DNA from 4 places in the Agrobacterium salinitolerans genome. Region 1 is predicted to be linked to each of the others. Evidence: riboswitches for the same ligand, from Rfam matches in the RefSeq annotation. Region 1 holds a riboswitch; each other region holds the start of a gene.
What was found. Region 1 has a riboswitch for cobalamin ahead of O9X91_RS16945 (acyl-CoA thioesterase). Riboswitches for the same ligand answer to the same signal wherever they lie in the genome.
Positions count from the first base shown of each region.

Region 1 (2,195 bases):
AGTTTTTGAAAGTGTTCTTTGTAGGCATCTGAATTCAGGAAACACTTGAACAGGTTTCCATGCAGATCGCCAAAATTCTCCGGCGTGCCAAATGCCGGGCGATCCTTATTGTAAGCCGGCAGCACGACGCTGAAGTCATAATCCCGAACATACGAGGAGAAATTATTCCCGACGATGCCTTCGATGCGTTCGCCTGTCTTATGATCGACGATATTCGTTTTCAGGATTTCGATCAGGGGGAAAGCATCAGTATTGCCTTCAGCATCAATCCTCATCTCGACGGAAACGATCTCGAGCTGGACAGAATAACGATCGTTTTTCGGATTGTCCCAATGCGCCAAGGCGTTGAAGCGATTGTCGATCATCCTCAGCGCGTTGCGCAAATTCTCCCGGCGGCTCTCCCCTCTGGCCAGATTGGCGAAGTTAGTCGTGAGCCGCGTATTTTCCGAGGGTTGATAATCCTCGTCAAAAGGAATGCTCTTGAGAGAGAACGTAAATTCACCGCTCATGGCAATATTGTTCTCATGGACCGAGAAAAACCCTGAATCTGTTTCTTTTTCTTTCAGTGCTCTCATTTTTTCTCTCGTGTTTCTCAATCAACAATCTTTAGCTTGTCTATGGCCTGGAGCGCGCCCCTCTTATGCCTGAGCCGTTGATGGAGAAAAATTGATTTCATTTCATTGAAGCATGAGCCGTCCTCATGGTTTTGGGTAAGCGACATGGCTTGCGGGACAAGTGGGTCTGGCCCGCCGACCGGAAACGAGGCCTTGACCCCACGAGCGGCATGGGACATTGGTTTACCGTCGTGGTTCTGTGGACGACAGTCCGGAGCTAAGAGGGAATTCGGTCAGATGCCGGAGCTGCCCCCGCAACTGTAAGCGGCTAGCGAACGTCCATTTTTGTCACTGGGTTTATCCCGGGAAGACGGGCGGGAGCGGTCATCCGCGAGCCAGGAGACCTGCCACGACAGATAACGTCCACGGGCGGGGTGTCCCGGAGTGCCGCTTTCGCGATCGGCATCTCCGCGCCGTCGTCTCTGCGTCATTGCCCAGCCCTGCCACAACCTGATGGCAGCGCCGATGATCAGCACCGACACGACAGACAAGCCCATGCAGCACCTGTCGACAACACAACTCGTCGATATCGTCTTCCCTGGTGACACAAACCATCACGGAACTCTGTTCGGAGGGACCGGCCTCGCCCTTATGGATCGAGTCGCTTTCATCGCGGCGACCCGCTTCGGGCGCGCACCCTTCGTGACCGCGTCCTGCGAACGTATCGATTTCAAACAGCCCGCACGCATCGGGCACATCGTCGAATTCACGGCAAGACCCGTCAAGGCTGGCCGCCGTTCCCTGACTGTTGAGGTCGAGATGGTGGCAGAGACGATTGTCGGCCGTCAACGGCATACCTGTACGCGCGGCGTCTTCCATATGGTTGCCGTTCCAGAGGGCGAGAACGCGGCGCATTACGCCTTACCCAAACTGCTTCCCGAGGACGCGCCGGGCGAAAGCGATATGCTTGCCATGGTCGAAATCGTCTTTCCGGATCAGGCTAACAGCGTCGGCCGGATGTTCGGGGGCGAGGCAATCGCCTACATGACAAAAGCTGCGTTCGTGACGGCATCGCGCTACTCCGGCAAGCTAGTGGTGCTGGCATCATCCGAGCGTATCGACTTCGCAAGGCCAATCGAGATCGGCGAAATCGTCGAGGCGGAGGCACGTGTCGCGAGCGTTGGCCGCAGTTCCATGTCCGTCGAGACAAAACTCTGGTCGGAAAACCTTCTGACGGGCGAGCGGCATATCACGGCTACCGGACATTTCACCATGGTCGCGGTCGACGAAGATCACCGGCCGGTTCCTGTTCGAGAAAGCGAACAGATAGAAGTCTTTCCCCTCGACCAAGGAGGCGCATAACGATGCTGGACAGGCAACATCTGTCGATCCTGCGCGAAGTCGATCGCATGGGCAGTCTGACGGCGGCGGCAGAACGGCTGAATGTGACCCAGTCCGCGCTGAGCCACACGATCCGCAAGCTCGAAGAACGCTATGGGGTCTCCATGTGGGAAAAGGACGGCCGCAATCTTCGTCTCACCGAGGCCGGCCGCTACATCGTCGCGCTGGCGCAGCGCGTCCTGCCACAGATCGAAAGGGCTGAGGATGTCTTGTCCGACTACCGCTACGGACAGCGAGGCT
Region 1 covers NZ_JAPZLN010000004.1:374,470-376,664, reverse strand. Annotated here, with positions in the region: gene O9X91_RS16950 (DUF1852 domain-containing protein) at 1-509, opposite strand, end outside; cobalamin riboswitch at 790-980, shown strand; gene O9X91_RS16945 (acyl-CoA thioesterase) at 1,080-1,916, shown strand; gene O9X91_RS16940 (LysR family transcriptional regulator) at 1,919-2,195, shown strand, end outside.

Region 2 (2,195 bases), on a different contig from region 1:
GGGTGGTGTGGCAGACGCCTGATCTCTTCGAAGCGCCGAACTGGTCGCCGGATGGACACTATCTCCTGCTGAACAGCGAAGGACTGCTGTATCGCCTGTCTCTTGCCGGTGATGTGTCGCCGGAAAAGGTCGATACCGGCTTTGCCACACTCTGCAACAACGACCACGGCATTTCGCCCGACGGTTCGCTCTACGCCATTTCCGACAAGGTGGAATTCGGCAAGAGCGCCATCTATCTGCTGCCTTCGGCGGGCGGCGCGCCGCGGCTGATGACGAAGAACCTGCCTTCCTACTGGCACGGCTGGTCGCCGGATGGGAAAGGTTTTGCCTATTGCGGCATTCGCGATCAGGTTTTCGATATCTATTCCATGGACATAGACAGCGGTGTCGAAACACGTCTCACCCATGGTGAGGGCCGCAATGACGGGCCGGATTATTCGCCCGACGGCGAATGGATTTATTTCAATTCCAGCCGTACCGGGCGCATGCAGATCTGGCGGGTGCGTGTGGACGGCTCCGCCGTCGAGCGCATCACCGACAGCGCTTATGGCGACTGGTTCCCGCATCCGTCTCCGAAGGGCGACAAGGTGGTGTTCGTTTCTTATGACGCCGATGTCTTCGACCATCCGCGCGATCTGGATGTGCGGGTGCGGCTGATGGATATGGATGGCGGCAATGTCGAAACGCTGTTCGACCTGTTCGGCGGGCAGGGCACGATGAACTCGCCCAATTGGTCACCTGATGGCGATGAGTTTGCGTATGTCAGGTATTTCCCGGTGGCATGATGACGGTAAGGTGCAGCAGGCCACATTGCCGCACCACCCGCAGGATACTTGCATTCGCAAGCTTTTTTGCCCATAGCTTCTCCCGTCAGGTGCCCGCCCTTGCGGCGGGAGAATCGGGAATCCGGTGAAAGACCGGAACGTGCCCAACGCTGTGAGGCGGATGCTCTTTTTCTCATGCCACTGAAGTTATTCGGGAAGGCGAAAGGGGCGGATGAAGCCTAGTCAGAAGACCGGCCTGACAGGATAGACCGAACCGCGCGGACGGCGGCAGGTTGCTGAAAAAGCGCGTCGTCGCGGCGGAACCGGTATGGTTTCTGCATCGGCGCGCCCGCATTGTTGGGGATAAACGATGCCGACCGAACCGCCTGGCACCACATCGTCCGAGGTCAATCCATTCGATCACGCGCTTTCGCCCGCCCGCCCGTTTTCCCGGGAGGAGCGCGAGGCGATCTACCGCGCCATCGAGACGCGCCGTGATGTGCGCGACCAGTTCCTGCCGGACCCGCTGCCGGATGATCTCGTCGAGCGCCTTTTGAAGGCGGCGCATTCCGCACCTTCGGTCGGTTTCATGCAGCCATGGAATTTCACCCTCGTCACCGATGGCGCCGTGCGCCAGGCGGCCTTTGTGGCCTTCAGCCGCGCCAATGAGGAGGCGGCGGCGATGTTTACGGGCGAAAAGCAGGCGCTTTATCGCAGCCTGAAGCTTGAGGGCATCCGCAAGGCCCCGCTCAGCATCTGCGTCACCTGCGATCCGACACGCGGCGGCAAGGTGGTGCTGGGCCGCACCCACAATCCGCGCACGGACGTTTATTCCACCGTCTGCGCCATCCAGAACCTCTGGCTTGCCGCCCGTGTCGAAGGCATCGGTGTCGGCTGGGTCAGCATTTTCCATGACAGCGATATTCGCGCCATTCTCGATATACCCGAGCATATCGAAATCGTCGCATGGCTGTGTCTCGGCCGGGTCGACACGCTCTATACCGAGCCGGAACTGGCGGTGAAGGGTTGGCGGCAGCGCGTGCCGCTGGAGGAGCTGGTGTTTCGCAATCGCTGGGGTGGGCGGTAAGGGATGAGATGCGCATAGCGTCGCCTATCGTTTCTTCTCCCCGGATGGGGAGAAGGTGGCCCGAAGGGTCGGATGAGGGGGCCAGCTCTCCGAATATCGCCGACGTCGCCCCCTCATCCCGCTGCCGCGGACTTCTCCCCGGCGGGGAGAAGAAACAAGGGTCGCGCGCTCGCCCCATTACGCGCGCGCAAGAGATTTCACTGCTGCGGCTGAATGCCCTTCAGCGCCGGGTTCTTCAGATCGATCCGGCCTGTCTGGTCCGGCAGGAATTTGGGGCCGATGACGCGCACCCTGGTGTCGTTCGGATCGTAGTCGCGTTCGGGAACGGGCTGCTCAGGCGGTTT
Region 2 covers NZ_JAPZLN010000003.1:79,614-81,808, forward strand. Annotated here, with positions in the region: gene O9X91_RS12360 (TolB family protein) at 1-785, shown strand, start outside; cobalamin riboswitch at 856-1,038, shown strand; gene bluB (5,6-dimethylbenzimidazole synthase) at 1,135-1,851, shown strand; gene O9X91_RS12370 (DUF2865 domain-containing protein) at 2,049-2,195, opposite strand, start outside.
Region 2: it holds a riboswitch for cobalamin, as region 1 does, so the genes downstream of both, bluB (5,6-dimethylbenzimidazole synthase) here and O9X91_RS16945 (acyl-CoA thioesterase) in region 1, are expected to answer to the same signal.

Region 3 (2,195 bases), on a different contig from region 1:
GACCGGTGCCAAGGAAGCGCCGAAGGAAACGCTTGCCGCATGACGCTGAAGCTTGAAACGATCGCCGAGGATGTTCTTCGGCGGGCAGAAGGTAAATCCCGTTTTATCGTCGCCATTGCCGGTCCCCCTGGGGCCGGCAAATCCACGCTGGCAGATGCGCTTTGTGATGCTTTGCTCGCACGAGGCGAAACGGCCGCCGTCCTGCCCATGGACGGCTTCCATATGGACAATGGCATTCTTGAAGAACGGGGGCTGCTGCCGCGAAAGGGCGCGCCCGAAACATTCGACGTGCGCGGTTTCCTTGATATCGTCTCCGCCGTTCGTAAGGGGGGCAAGGAAGTTCTTGTCCCGGTTTTCGACCGCTCCCGCGAAATCGCCATTGCCTCTGCCCGAGCGATTGCGCCGGACACGCGCCTGATCCTTGCCGAAGGCAATTATCTGCTGCTCAACGAGGCGCCCTGGACGACACTGGCCGGCAGCTTCGATCTCACTATTTTTGTGGGTCCATCCGTCGCGGTGCTTGAAGAGAGACTGCGCAACAGATGGCAGGGTTATGGCCTCGATGCCACTCAAATCCACGCCAAACTGTTCGAAAACGATCTTCCCAACGGAAAAAGGGTGATCGAAAACGCCCGTCCCGCCGATATTCGCATCGATATCTGGGAATAGATTAACGCTTTTCTCTCTTTGAGCAACGGCACGCATGTGCTGTTAAGTCGTTGTTAACCATGTGTTGAATCTTTTTGATCCACAGGGTAGGGCTTTCCTGTGTCTATTCATTGACGCAAAAAAATCCTCATATACTATATGTGGTGTTCGAGGTTCTTCCGATTCGCAAGGATTGGGAGCTAAGACGGGAATTCGGTGCGTGACGCCATCAGGGCGAAGCAAGGCCGAAACTGCCCCCGCAACTGTAAGCGGCGAGCATCGTTCCGATTTGGGTCACTGGAGCTTAGCGCACCGGGAAGACTGGAATAGATGTTGTGACCCGCAAGTCAGGAGACCTGCCTTGAGCGCAAACGTCCACGGGCGGGGTGTCCGGAGGAAGGTGTCTGACGCAAATGATTTGCGTGCGCCCTTTTCTGCCCCCTCCAGAACAAGCTTCGGGGTGAAGTCATGCCAGTGCATTTGTTTGAGTTGCTGCGCTCGTCGGCGTAGAGAGTGATTTTACGCGGCTAAAAGCTGCGCACGCCCACCCTAATGAAAGATCCATCGCCGCCCGATTGCGATTGCAATCGGCAATGTTGAGCCGTGTCCGCAACCGGCTTCGAGAGAGGAAATTATGACCGTCACCGTTTACAGCAAGCCGGCCTGCGTCCAATGCACTGCCACTTACCGCGCCCTCGACCGCATCGGCGTTCCCTATGAGATCATCGATATTTCCGAAGATGCTGACGCGCTCGATCATGTTCGTGGCCTCGGTTACATGCAGGTTCCGGTTGTCGTTGCCGGCGAACGCCATTGGGCGGGTTTCCGGCCGGATATGATCGGCGCAATCAGCTGAGGCGGCAGGGCGATGGGCCTGATCGTCTATTATTCCAGCCGTTCTGAAAACACCCATCGTTTCCTTCTGAAACTGGGACGGCGATTGTTTCGCCTGCCGCTTGGCGTTGAGGAAGATGTTCCCCACGTGTCCGAGCCCTATGTGCTCGTCACCCCCACCTATGGGGGTGGCGGTACAAAAGGGGCCGTGCCGAAACCGGTCATCCGGTTTTTGAACGAGCCCTCCAACCGAAATCTCATTCGCGGCGTCATCGCGGCGGGCAACACGAATTTTGGCGCAGCTTTCGCATCCGCCGGAGATATCGTCTCGCGTAAATGCGCTGTGCCGTTTCTCTATCGTTTCGAGCTTCTCGGCACGGAAGAAGATGTCGCCAACGTCAAACATGGATTGGAACGATTTTGGACACGCTGACCTCAAGCGCGCTGCGCAAGGATGCCAAACAGCCCGTAGCCGCAAGCCAGAAACCGGTTGATGCGGCTCTGGACTACCACGCGCTGAACGCGATGTTGAACCTTTATGACGAGAACGGGAAAATCCAGCTCGACAAGGATCGCCTGGCTGCCCGGCAATATTTTCTCCAGCACGTCAACCAGAACACTGTGTTTTTCCATAATCTCAGGGAAAAGCTCGATTATCTGGTGGCGGAAGGATATTACGAGCAGGAGGTACTGGACCAGTACTCCTTCAATTT
Region 3 covers NZ_JAPZLN010000001.1:1,814,121-1,816,315, forward strand. Annotated here, with positions in the region: gene O9X91_RS08610 (ATP-binding cassette domain-containing protein) at 1-43, shown strand, start outside; gene O9X91_RS08615 (nucleoside triphosphate hydrolase) at 40-669, shown strand; cobalamin riboswitch at 803-1,026, shown strand; gene nrdH (glutaredoxin-like protein NrdH) at 1,283-1,504, shown strand; gene nrdI (class Ib ribonucleoside-diphosphate reductase assembly flavoprotein NrdI) at 1,517-1,915, shown strand; gene nrdE (class 1b ribonucleoside-diphosphate reductase subunit alpha) at 1,903-2,195, shown strand, end outside.
Region 3: it holds a riboswitch for cobalamin, as region 1 does, so the genes downstream of both, nrdH (glutaredoxin-like protein NrdH) here and O9X91_RS16945 (acyl-CoA thioesterase) in region 1, are expected to answer to the same signal.

Region 4 (2,195 bases), on a different contig from region 1:
GATCTGGATGAGACGGCTTTCGGTGTCTCGCGCCGGCGCGTCCTGCAGCGTCTCCTGCGTGAAGACGAGGGTTATGGCCTGTTTGAGGCGGATCGTCTTGAGGCATTTGCATTGCGACGCGCAGCGGGGCGGGGCCATATTGTCGGCCCGGTCGTTGCGGGCGACGAGACGGCGGCCATCGCGCTGGTCAGGCGGCATTTTTCCGATTTGGACGGTCAGCTTGTCCGTCTTGATGCCGTGCGTGACAGCGGTCTTCTGACCGACTTCCTGGCGCAATCCGGGCTGGTGGTGATCGAAACGCTCACCACCATGTCGAAAGGCGCGCCGCAACCGGCAGGCTGCGGTTCCGCAGAGATTTTCGCCCTGGCAGGCCCGTCTTTGTGCTGAGGTGCGGCACTATCGCAATTGACGCCCCGCTTCTTGCCCCTTATGTGAGAAAGCGACGGTTCCTGCAGCCGAAAGGCGAAGGGATTAATAGGGAACATGGTGCGGGCGATCTTTTTCGCCCAATGCCGTGGCTGCCCCCGCAACTGTAAGCGGATTGTCGTTCATCCCCGTGACGCTTCAAGGCGTCATGCCACTGTATTTTTCGGAAATACGGGAAGGCAGATGAGAGACGCAAATCCGTGAGCCAGGAGACCTGCCGTCAAAATATGAACCATCGTTACGGGCGGGGAAGCCCGGAGGAGGATTTTGTAATGTTATTTCATAACATTTCGTTTGCGTCCTATTACCGTTCTCCGTACAAGACGTCCCGCTGTTGCTGCGCGTTCTGACGCCTGCTGCTCTGGAATAAGTTTTACTTTCGACTGGAGAACACATGTTTCATTCTAGACGCCTGCCGGTTCACGCCGGCTTTCTGGCCACCGTGCTTTCGGTTTTGCCTGTGGTCGGCGCCAATGCCGCCGAAACCACCTATCCCCTGACAATCAACAGCTGCGGTCAGGAGATCACCTTCAAGCAGGCGCCCACCCGCACCGTTTCCGTTGGCCAGAGCACGACAGAGGTTCTTTACCTGCTTGGCGTTGCGGACAAGGTCGTCGGCACGGCGCTGTGGATCGGTCCGGTTCTGAAGGGCTACGAGGAGGCCAATGCCAAGGTCGAGCGACTGGCCGATAATGATCCGAGCTTCGAGGCGGTCGTCGGCAAGAAGCCGGACCTTGTCACGACGCAGTTCCAGTGGCAGATCGGTCCCGAGGGTGTTGTCGGAACGCCGGCGCAATTCGCCGAACTCGGTATTCCCGTTTATACCTCGCCTGCCGATTGCGTCGGCAAGGACAATTCCGGCGGTGGTGATGGTGTACGCAACACCGGCTTCACCATGGAGTTGATCTATCAGGAAGTCCGCGACCTCGCCAAAATCTTCGACGTGCAGGACCGCGGTGAAGAGGTCGTCGCCGACCTGAAGAAGCGTGAAGAAGCCGCCCGTGCCAAGATCGCCTCAGCCAATGGCAAGCTTTCCGCCGTCTTCTGGTTCTCGAGCGCCGAGCTGGATATCGATCCCTATGTCGCAGGTCGCAATGGCGCTCCCGGCTACATCATGTCCGCGCTGGGGTTAAAGAACGTCATCGAAAGCGATGAAGAATGGCCGACCGTCGGCTGGGAAACCATCGCCAAATCCAATCCGTCCATCATCGTCGCCGGCAAGATGGACCGCCGCCGTTTCCCCGCCGATGATATTGCCGTCAAGCTGAAGTTCCTCGCCACCGATCCCGTGGCCAGCATCATGCCCGCCGTCAAGGAAGGTCATGTGTTCGAGATGGATGCGCAGGCGATGAACCCGACCATTCGAACCATCGAAGGTATTGAAACGCTGGCCGAGGCGATTTCGGCCGCTGGCCTCGCCAAGTGAACCGTTTCACCACCCATCTTGGTAGGGCGGGGCTGGCATTTGCCGCGCTCGCCCTGCTGCTCGTCGCGCTGATGGCCGGGGCGGCCATCGGCGAGACTGCCATCCCTTTGGATGTTGTAGCAAAGACGATTGCCAACCGCGTTTTCCACGCGGGTTATCCGCTTGAACCGCTGGATGAAGGCATCGTCTGGAGTTACCGCCTCAGCCGCGCCGTTGTTGCCGCCTGCTGCGGGGCGTCGCTGGCGCTCGCCGGAGCAGTGCTGCAATCTCTTTTACGCAATCCGCTTGCCGATCCCTATATTCTCGGCATCTCCGCTGGGGCCTCCACCGGTGCCGTCGCCGT
Region 4 covers NZ_JAPZLN010000002.1:234,598-236,792, forward strand. Annotated here, with positions in the region: gene O9X91_RS09885 (GNAT family N-acetyltransferase) at 1-387, shown strand, start outside; cobalamin riboswitch at 427-662, shown strand; gene O9X91_RS09890 (ABC transporter substrate-binding protein) at 821-1,852, shown strand; gene O9X91_RS09895 (FecCD family ABC transporter permease) at 1,924-2,195, shown strand, end outside.
Region 4: it holds a riboswitch for cobalamin, as region 1 does, so the genes downstream of both, O9X91_RS09890 (ABC transporter substrate-binding protein) here and O9X91_RS16945 (acyl-CoA thioesterase) in region 1, are expected to answer to the same signal.